3 regions of the Nonomuraea sp. bgisy101 genome follow, and region 2 is predicted to be linked to each of the others. Evidence: predicted binding sites of a transcription regulator. Region 2 holds the regulator's gene; each other region holds the start of a gene.
What was found. Region 2 encodes LexA, which represses DNA repair genes until DNA is damaged. Its sites were predicted from a motif close to TCGAACANNTGTTCGA; they were not measured.
Positions count from the first base shown of each region.

Region 1: the regulator LexA is predicted to act here: its motif matches at 1,784-1,799, upstream of AC3EO4_RS01750 (SAV_6107 family HEPN domain-containing protein).
Region 3: the regulator LexA is predicted to act here: its motif matches at 1,327-1,342, upstream of recA (recombinase RecA).

Region 1 is NZ_JBYITD010000001.1:364,205-367,474, reverse strand. Features, by position in the region: gene AC3EO4_RS01755 (MerR family transcriptional regulator) at 8-391, shown strand; gene AC3EO4_RS01750 (SAV_6107 family HEPN domain-containing protein) at 1,076-1,522, opposite strand; gene AC3EO4_RS01745 (ferredoxin) at 1,972-2,175, opposite strand; gene AC3EO4_RS01740 (cytochrome P450) at 2,172-3,270, opposite strand, start outside.
Region 2 is NZ_JBYITD010000007.1:1,272-4,541, forward strand. Features, by position in the region: gene AC3EO4_RS14740 (MalY/PatB family protein) at 1-474, opposite strand, end outside; gene lexA (transcriptional repressor LexA) at 735-1,442, opposite strand; gene AC3EO4_RS14750 (hypothetical protein) at 1,470-1,745, opposite strand; gene AC3EO4_RS14755 (LysM peptidoglycan-binding domain-containing protein) at 2,668-2,973, shown strand; gene AC3EO4_RS14760 (diacylglycerol/lipid kinase family protein) at 3,136-3,270, shown strand, end outside.
Region 3 is NZ_JBYITD010000016.1:173,646-176,915, reverse strand. Features, by position in the region: gene recA (recombinase RecA) at 119-1,216, opposite strand; gene AC3EO4_RS28965 (hypothetical protein) at 1,465-1,734, shown strand; partial or broken gene AC3EO4_RS28960 (transposase family protein) at 1,804-2,100, opposite strand; gene AC3EO4_RS28955 (MarR family winged helix-turn-helix transcriptional regulator) at 2,116-2,541, opposite strand; gene AC3EO4_RS28950 (DMT family transporter) at 2,630-2,971, shown strand; gene AC3EO4_RS28945 (DMT family transporter) at 2,984-3,270, shown strand, end outside.

The DNA of each region.
Region 1 (3,270 bases), on a different contig from region 2:
GTCACGGATGCTGCTCGACATCGGCGAGGTGGCCCAGCGGTCGGGTCTCGCGGCCTCCGCGCTGCGGTTCTACGAGCGCAAGGGACTGATCAGCGCGACCGGGCGTAACGGGATCAGGCGGACGTACGAGCCGGAGACGCTCAGCCGGCTGGCGCTGATCGCCTGTGCGAGGAGCGCGGGGTTCACGTTGACGGAGATCGGCCGGCTGCTGCACGCCAAGCCGTCCGACGACGCGCTGCGCGAGCGGATGGCGGAGAAGGCGAGCGAGCTGGACGACCGCATCGCCCAGCTCACCAGGATGCGCGACAGCCTGCGCCACGCGGCCTCCTGCACGCACGACCCGCTCATCGCGTGCCCGGAGTTCAAGCAGGTGGTACGGGGAACCGGCTGAGCCGACCGGCGGGTGCCTGAGCGGCCGCGGCGCCGGCCCGTCGCCCGCGCCGTACAGCCGAGCCGACGCCGGACACCACCCACCGAGCCGGGCCGCGAGCCCGCCCTGACCGTGGTGGCCGGCACGACCAGCGGCGCCTGGCCGCGAGCCCCCAGGAGCCACCGTCCACGATCGTGGGCCCGTCGGCGACCACGGCGGCCAGGCATAGGGGTCGCGGTCGATCCCGCCCGCAGGCCGCCCCGCATCAGGGAACGCCAGCCGATGTCAGCGCCCGACGACCTGTCGCCGCAGCAATCACATCCAGCCGCTCATCTTGCGCCGGCCGACGGCCCGGCGGCCGGATGCAAGGGTTGCGGTCGATCCCGCCCACGGGCCACCCCGCATCGGGGAACGCCGGTCGTCGGCCCGGCAGCCTACGCCCGGGCGGCGGTCGCCCTGGTGCTGAACGTTCTCGGCCCCGGCATCCGTTCTGGCGGAAGACACCGGGGGTTCGGCCAGGCGACGCGAGGAACAACGCGACGCGAGGAACAACGCGACGCGAGGAACGCAGTGAGGAGAAGGGGGAGTCCGGCTCGCGGAGGGATCGAGCCGGACGGCCTGCCGGGCGGGCGCTTCGTCCTCCCACCGACGAGAACGAGACGACCGGCCGGGAACCTGGGCCAGGGGAAAAGGGGAGACGGGCCCTCAGCCCGCCAGGGGAACGTTGACGGGAAGGGCGGGCTGCCCGGGGACGCCGAGGATCTCCTCGACCGTGGCGACGAACGTCTCCGCCTCGGCCAGGAGCTCGTCGGCGTCGGCCATGGTCACGCCGCGCACCATGCCGGCCTCCGCGGCGGCACGCTTGGCGGCGCTGATCGAGAAGTAGGCCGCCCACTCGGCGAGCCTGGGCTCGGCCTCGGGCAGCAGCTCCCACGCGCTGCGCAGCCTGCGCCTGCGGCCCTCCATCGGGCGCGGACGCGCGGCCAGGATGGCCGCCGCCGCGCGCAGGGCGGCGAGGTGTGCGGCGACGTAGCGGGTGGCGGGGGTGCGGGCCGTCACGGCGTCGGCCAGGCAGGTGCGTGAGTCGGTGAGATGCGCCCTGACTGCGGGCGACAGGCGGGGCCCGTGCGTGTCGCTGAGCCTTGTCGTCATGCCAGCCTCCTTTGAGGGGTCTTGGCGGCCCCGGCGTTTCCGCCGGTGAAGCCAACACTTGCAGACCCCACCGACATTTCCGCCGGGCGGCCGGACGAGGAGCTTCCCCTCTCCCCGTCCGGCCAGCGCGCGCCCACTCGTCTCCGCCGACGACGAGGACGCGCCCTTCGCCCGTGGAACCCGACCGCGGGCCCCGCATGGGGGTAGCGGGAACCCGCGACCAGGCTCTTCGACGTGAGCCGCGAGCCTCACGTCACTCCGTCGAACATAATTTCGATGACCATGAATGTCAACCGAATCGCGAACACAGGTTCGATCAATCGGCTTGACCTGCGAAGGCGGCGACGGAGAGCGCGAGGCATGACAAGGGCACGGCCGTCCGCGAGGGAACGTCACCCCAGGGCGTGTCGCCCGACGGCCCGACGACGCGGGTCACGTCGTCGGGGAGGTCAGCGTGCCTCGTCCGCGCGGGTGATGGCGCCGGACGGGCAGAGCGTGAGCGCGCGGGCGACCGCGGCCTCGGCCTCTGGTGGCACCTCGGCGACCTTCAACACGACCAGGCCCTCGTCCTCGTCCTGGTCGAACACCAGCGGCGCGGTCAGCACGCACATGCCGGCGCCGATGCACACGCCCCTGTCGGCGTTGATCCTCACCAGGCCACCTCCAGGGAGTGGACGCCGTAGATGCTCATGTCCGTGCGCATCGGCACCTCGTCGGCGGGGACCGCCAACCGGAGCGAAGGGAAGCGCTTGAGCAGGGCGGGGTAGGCGACCCGCATCTCGATCCTGGCCAGTTGCTGTCCGAGACACTGGTGGATGCCGTGACCGAAGGTCAGGTGGCCGCTCGCGGGCCGCCGTACGTCCAGGACGGCGGGGTCGGGGTAGCGCGCGGTGTCGCGGTTCGCGGCGGGGATGGACAGCGCGACGCAGTCCCCCGCCTTGATCAGCGTGCCCGCGACGACGACGTCCTCCATGGCGGTCCTCGTCGGGCCGAAGTGGATGATCGACAGGTAGCGGAGCAGTTCCTCCACCGCGTTGTCGATCACGGAGGCGTCGTCGCGGACGATCGCGAGCTGGTCGGGGTTCTGGAGCAGCGCGAACGTGCCGAGCCCGAGCATGTTGGCGGTCGTCTCGTGCCCCGCCACCAGCAGCAGGAAGCCCATGCCGGCGATCTCGTCGTCGTTCAGCTCTCCACTGGCGACGAGTCCGGTGAGCATGTCGTTCTCCGGCTCGGCACGCTTGCGCGCGATGAGGGTGTAGAAGTACTTGATCAGGTCGCTGACCGCGGCCGCCAGTTCCTCGGGGGAGCTCTCCAGCCGGAGCAACCGCGACGAGTCGCGCTGGAACTGCTCCCTGTCCTCGTACGGCACGCCGAGCAGCTCGCAGATGACCAGCGAGGGGATCGGCAGCGCGAAGGAGCGCACCAGGTCGGCGGGCGGACCCTGGCGTTCCATCTCGTCGAGGCAGTCCGCGGCGATCTCCTCGATGCGGGCCCTGAGCAGGTTCATCCTGCGTACGGTGAACTGCCCGGTGAGGAGCCTGCGGTAGTGCGTGTGTTCGGGCGCGTCCATCCGAAGGAAGAACCCCGCCGGCACGTCGCTCTCCGGCAGCCTGCGCGACATGAGGAGCGGATGCAGCCGCCGGGGGTCGGTGCTGAAGCGGGGATCGGCCAGCATCGCGCGGCCGGCCGCGTGTCCGGTCACGAGCCAGCCCTCGTGCCCGTCCGCGAACGTCAGCGGCCGCACCGGC
Region 2 (3,270 bases):
CGGGTTGACCAGGACGAGCGCGCGGCAATCAGCCAGGTCCGACAGGTCGGTGCGCAGCACGCGGCCCATCTCCTCGAGTGTGCCGAGGAACGGAGGGTAGGCCGGGGCGTGCATCGCGACCGTGTCACCAGGATCTGTGGCGATGTGGAGCACGACCTGGAGCGCCTGGTTGAGGTCGGAGAAGGCGCGGACGGCTGACGGGTCGGCGTCCCAGCCGTACCGGACGAGCATGCGTTCGGTGAACGCCTCGGCCAGCGGGCCCGCCTGCGGGTCGGCCGCCCAGGCGGGATAGCCCAGGTCGCCGCGGGCGCGTCGCTGGAGTGCCTCGACGATCGCGGGCGCGGTGGGGAAGTCCATGTCGGCGATCCAGCAGGCGATGACGTCAGGACCCGCGTTCGCCCATTTCAGGCCGTCTTTGGTGGGCCGGGGGAAGGTATCGTCCACCCGATCAGTGTCACCCAGAATGTGCGACATGCCCGATGGATACGGATTGCGAGCTGATCTGCCCGCTGGGAGGAGTCGACGGGCGAACCGCCGTGGTGGCCGAGAGCTCGGTACCGGAACACGTTCTGCGGCATGGCCCACCATGCCGGTTCGGCTGTGTCACCTCACAGTAAGGTCGGACGTTGCCTGATGCGGCACTGGAACACGTGCGCCATGAAGACCCAGCTCGGGGTACGCCGACTCGATCGACCCTCGGGAAAGGTGAGGGCCGATCGAGCGGCGAGACACGGCTAGAGGCGGCGGAGGACCGCCACGACCTTGCCGAGCACGCTGGCCTCGTCGCCCGGGATCGGGTCGTAGTTGGCGTTGTGCGGGACCAGCCAGATGTGGCCATCCTTGCGCTTGAACGTCTTCACCGTCGCCTCGCCGTCGATCATGGCTGCCACGATGTCGCCGCTCTCGGCCACCGGCTGCTGCCGTACGACCACCCAGTCGCCGTCGGCGATCGCGGCCTCGATCATCGAGTCACCGGCGACCTGGAGGAGGAAGAGAGTGCCCTCACCGACGAGCTGCTTGGGCAGCGCGAAGACGTCCTCGACGCTCTCCTCGGCCAGGATCGGACCACCGGCGGCGATGCGGCCGACCAGAGGCACGTAGGCGGCCGTCGGCCTGCTGACCGGCGACTCGTCCTCGCCACCGTCGGGGTCCACCCACAGCACCGGCTCGCCGGGGAGCCTGACCTCAAGGGCGCGGGGGCGGTGCGGGTCACGCCGCAGGTAGCCCTTGCGCTGCAACGCGGTCAGCTGGTGCGACACACTGGAAGTGCTGGTCAGCTGCACGGCCTCGCCGATCTCGCGCATGGACGGCGGGTAGCCGCGCTGCTGCACCGAGTCGCGAATCACCTCAAGGATCTTGCGTTGCCTGGGTGTCAGGCCCAGTGAGTCACGACGGCGGACCGCAAGGTCGCTGACGCCATTGCCGTCATTCGGCTCGCTCATGCTCTCCTCCTCGCCCGGCGGCATGCCTCACCGGCCCACCTTCCGGTCCGTGGTCTTCATGTCGCACACAGCGACCGTACCGCCGATGAAGATCAACTTCAAACAATTGTTCGAGTCTTCCTCGAAATCGTCGGTGACGTGGTGTACAACATCGTACGGGAGTTCGATCGACACCGTGTTCGATTCGCTGATCTTTATTTGACCTTTTCCTTGGGTCGACGGTGGCGGGAGGTCATCAGTGCGAGCGACCACAACGACAGATTCGACCAGCCAAGACGAACAACTCACCTTGATCGCGGACATCACGAGAGAGGAGCGCGTGCGTCCTCCCGCTCCTGGAGGCCGACTCCGCCTGGTTCCCCCACCTCGTGGTACGGCAGGGCGCGGCGCGGCGCCTCGCACGGCGAAGGGGCGCGGCGCAGGGGAAGCGTCCGCGGGGGCGGACGGACGGGAGGCCCTGGCCGCCGACGGCGGCGCCCAGGGCAAGCAGGTCGGCGGACGGCCCGCGGGGCCGCGCGAGGCCGGGGGTGGGCGGTCTGCCGGGTCACGAGGGGCATCGGGCGGACGGTCCACGGGGCCACGCGCGGCAGGTGGCGGGCGGTTGCGGGTCGTCCGCGACCAGGGGGTGCAGGACTCGGACGCGCGGGAGGGCACGAGCGGTCCTGAAGGCGGGACGAGAGAGCCGGGGGCGGAGATGGACGGCATGCGGGGCCGGGCGATCGCGACAGGCGATCGATCAGGGCGGACAGGACGCGGCGAAGGTACGCGCGGAGGGCGGGAGGGGCGCCAGAGCGGTCGACGGGGCAAGCGAGGCGGGCTGCGCGGTACGTCGCTGGGCAGGCCGGCCTGGCGACGAAGGGGCGGCGGTCTCCAGACGGGCGCGACACAAGGGCAGAACGCGTTGCCGGGCGGGAACCGGCCCCAGGAGGTGGGGTCGCCCACGGAGCGGACGCGGGAGGTGGGATCGGCGGCGGCCCGGTCCCACGAGGCGCGGTCGGCCACGGTGCCTCAGATCGCGCGGGCGGCGTTGCCCCTGAGTGAGGCCGTCGCGGATCGGCCCAGGCCGATGGCGGTCGACCGAGCCCCGAAGGTGCGCACCGCGGCGAATCGGGGGAAAGCGAGGAAGCGTAGAGCGCGCGAGACCAGGCCGAGGTCGGGCCGGGGTGGGCTCAGGGTGGTCCCGGCAGGGCCGGAGCCGGGTGGAGAGCAGATCCAGCACCCTCCCATGAGGCTGACCAGACGGGGGAGGGTCGTGCTCGTGGGGTTGTTCGCCGTATTGTCCCTGGGAGGCTTCGTGCTCGGCGCCAAGGCCACCAGTTGGGCCATCGCGCAGGAGATGACCGGGACGGGGCGCGAGGGGCTGCCCTGGGTGGTCGTCGAGAAGGGCGACACGCTGTGGACCATCGCGGCCGCGGTCTCTCCGGGCGACGACCCCTCCGCGGTGGCGGGAGAGATCATGCGGCTCAACGGGCTGAACAGCTCACTCATCCGCCCCGGCGGTCGGCTCTACCTGCCCGACCGCGCGCCCTGACCGGCACCTGGGGTATGCGTCGGCCGCCGGCCGAGAGTCGGCGCCCCTTCTTCCTGGGAGACGACGTCCGCTCCACGGCACGCGCTCGGCAACGGCCTGCCCTCGCCAGGTGTGTCGCCCCGGCACGGGAGGGCAGGTGAGCGGTTCTCCGAAGGAGGAACCGTGAAGCTGCTCGTGATCCGTAACTCGAAGGCAGGCGGGGCCGACGACGACCTCCGCCGCGCCGCGGTGGCGGCCCTGGAGGCCGGGGCCGATGTGCGGATCTGTGAGGATCCCGAGGATCTCGGCAGGGTGCTG
Region 3 (3,270 bases), on a different contig from region 2:
GCTGTCGGGACCCTGGCCTGCCCGTCGGCGGGCAGGGGGGTGTGGCGGAAGCGGCTCCGGGGTGGAACCGGGCGGCTTCTGGTCAGGGTCCGACGACATGCTCATGACTCAAACCGGATCAGACGTCACCAGGCTTGGGCGTGGAGGCCTTGGAACCGCGGCCCGTGGCGGCGGGGGCCGGAGGGGCGGCGGGAGCGGCGGCCTCGGCGGGGGCGTCGACCCGCGGGCCCACGCCCAGCTTCTCCTTGATCTTCTTCTCGATCTCGTTGGCCACGTCAGGGTGGTTGCGCAGGAAGTTGCGCGCGTTCTCCTTGCCCTGGCCGAGCTGGTCGCCCTCGTAGGTGTACCAGGCGCCCGACTTGCGAACGAAGCCGTGCTCCACGCCCATGTCGATGAGACCGCCCTCGCGGGAGATTCCCACGCCGTACAGGATGTCGAAGTCGGCGACGCGGAAGGGCGGCGCCATCTTGTTCTTGACGACCTTGACGCGGGTGCGGTTGCCGACCGCCTCCGTGCCGTCCTTCAGCGTCTCGATGCGGCGGATGTCGAGGCGGACCGAGGCGTAGAACTTCAGCGCCTTACCGCCGGTCGTGGTCTCGGGCGAGCCGAACATGACGCCGATCTTCTCGCGGAGCTGGTTGATGAAGATGGCGGTGGTGCCGGTGCTGTTGAGCGCGCCCGCGACCTTGCGCAGCGCCTGGGACATCAGGCGGGCCTGGAGACCGACGTGGCTGTCGCCCATCTCGCCCTCGATTTCGGCTTTGGGCACCAGGGCCGCGACCGAGTCGATGACGATGATGTCGACGGCACCCGAGCGGATCAGCATGTCGGCGATCTCGAGCGCCTGCTCACCCGTGTCGGGCTGGGAGACGAGCAGGGCGTCGGTGTCGACACCGAGCTTCTTGGCGTACTCGGGGTCGAGGGCGTGCTCGGCGTCGATGAACGCCGCGATGCCGCCGGCCCGCTGCGCGTTGGCCACCGCGTGCAGCGCCACCGTGGTCTTACCGCTGGACTCGGGACCGTAGACCTCGACGATGCGGCCCCTGGGGAAGCCGCCGATGCCGAGCGCCACGTCGAGCGCGATCGAACCGGTCGGGGTCACCTCGATGGGAGCCCTGGCGTCATCGCCGAGGCGCATGACGGAGCCCTTGCCGAACTGCCGCTCGATCTGTGCGAGGGCAGTCTCAAGGGCCTTCTCGCGGTCGTTGATAGCCATGGGAACTCCCCGGAGGGTCGTGGTCTGGTCGGTCGAGTGAAAGCTACGCGGTGGGACCGACAATTTTCCGCCGACCCGAGGAAGCCGCGGTCCGGCGCTTCTCATGGTAGCCGAACGGCTGTTCGATCGCGCCTCGAACACGCCAACAGTCACACCGGCCCCGACCGACATTCCCAGACAATACGCCGGGCCTGTTGCCATGGCGCTGACCTGGGGAGATCCTGGGAAAAAGGTCGAGAGGCGGCGACGTGACGAGCACGTACACCGGGCAGCGGCGCGCCCACCTGGAGGCGCTCGCGGCGTTGCTCCCCGACTGCGGGCTCGTCGGGCGGATGGTCGGTGGCGACGACCCCGTGCTGTGGGTGTGGCACCCGCGTACGGGCCGCCAGACCATCATCTTCGCCACTCCGTCGGCGACCGCGTGGGTCTTCCTGTGGTCCCCGGGCGGCCAGGGGCACGCCGACGATCTCGCCGGTACGGCGGAGGCGCTTCACACCTCGCTGGCCGAAGCCACCTGAGAGCCCCTAACAAAAATGATCTGGTCTGCGGCCGGCTCCTGCACCACCTCGCGTTCCCTGGCAGGAAGATCAGCGGACGAGGCGGCGCCAGCAGATGATCGCCGCGGCAAGGGTCATGAAAGCCTCGTGGATGTCGTCTTGTATCTCCCAGCGGATGCGCAGGCGACGGAACCAGTGCAGCAGCGCGAGCGTCTGCTCGATCATCCACCGATGCACGCCCAGGCCGGAGCGAACGGGCGCAATGCCCCGTAGCAGCGGCATGAGCTGGGTGACGTCGTTGCGGTTGCCGCCGGTCAGGCTGAGCGCGAGGGGATGCCTCCTTCCTGGCGTGATCACCGCGATACGGTGTCCGCGGCCGGCGGGCGACCCGGGCGAGACCGCCTACCGGCCGACGAAAGCCGCCCGCAGGCCCGCCACGGTGGACTCCAGGCCGTCGGCGGCGGCCCGGTCGAGAGAGGCCGTGAGCGTCTCGTCGTAGGTGGCGCCCGCCCCCTCCTTGCGCTCCCTGCCCGCGTCGGTGATCACGGTGTAGACGCCTCGGCGGTCGTTGGCGCACAGGTCGCGACGGGTCAGGCCGGAGGCCTCCAGCCGTCCGACCAGGCGGGTGACCGAGCTCTGGTTGAGCCCGAGCAGGTCGGCGAGCTCCTGCATGCGCAGTTCGCCGCCCACGGCCGTGGACAGATGACAGAGCGCCCTGTACTCCGAAAGGCCGAGACCGTGCCGCTGCAGCGCGGTGGACAGCTCGTACTCCACCCTGGCGTGCAGCCGTACCACCCCGACCCACATGTCGTCGTCGAGCGTCGCCATCTGTTCCTCCTTCGCGTGTTGACACCCACTCTATATGTATGCACAGAATATGCATGTACAAGCAATTAATGAAGGAGTTCAGTCCCCCATGGCATGGATCTACTTGCTCGTCGCCGCCGTGTTCGAGGTGGTCTTCGCCCTCGGCACCAACGCCACGGAAGGCTTCACCGTGCTCGGCCCCTCCTTGCTGACCATCGCCGCGGCGGCAGGCGGGATCTTCTTCCTCAGCCTGGCGCTCAGGACGCTGGACGTCGGCGTGGGCTACACCGTGTGGACCGGCATCGGCTCCGTGGGCACGGTCGTGCTCGGCACCCTGATCTTCGAGGAGGCGATGACGCCCGGCAAGGCCCTGGCGTTCGTCCTGATCATCGGCGGCGTCCTCGGCCTCAAGCTGGCCGACCGCCTCTCCCCCACCACGCCCACCGTCTGAGGAGTCACCACCATGGCCTGGATCCACCTTTCCATCGCGATCGTCTTCGAGATCGGCTTCGCGCTCGGCACCAACGCCACCCAGGGCTTCACCCGCCTGTGGCCGTCGGTCTTCACCCTGCTGGCCGCCGCGGGCGGGATCTTCACCCTCAGCCTCGCGCTCAGAACCCTCGACGTCGGCGTCGGCTACACCATCTGGACCGGCGTCGGCTCGATCGGCACCGTCGTCCTCGGCGCCCTCGTCTACAAGGAGAAGATCACCGCGCCCAAGCTGGTCTCCTTCGCCGCGATCATCGGCGG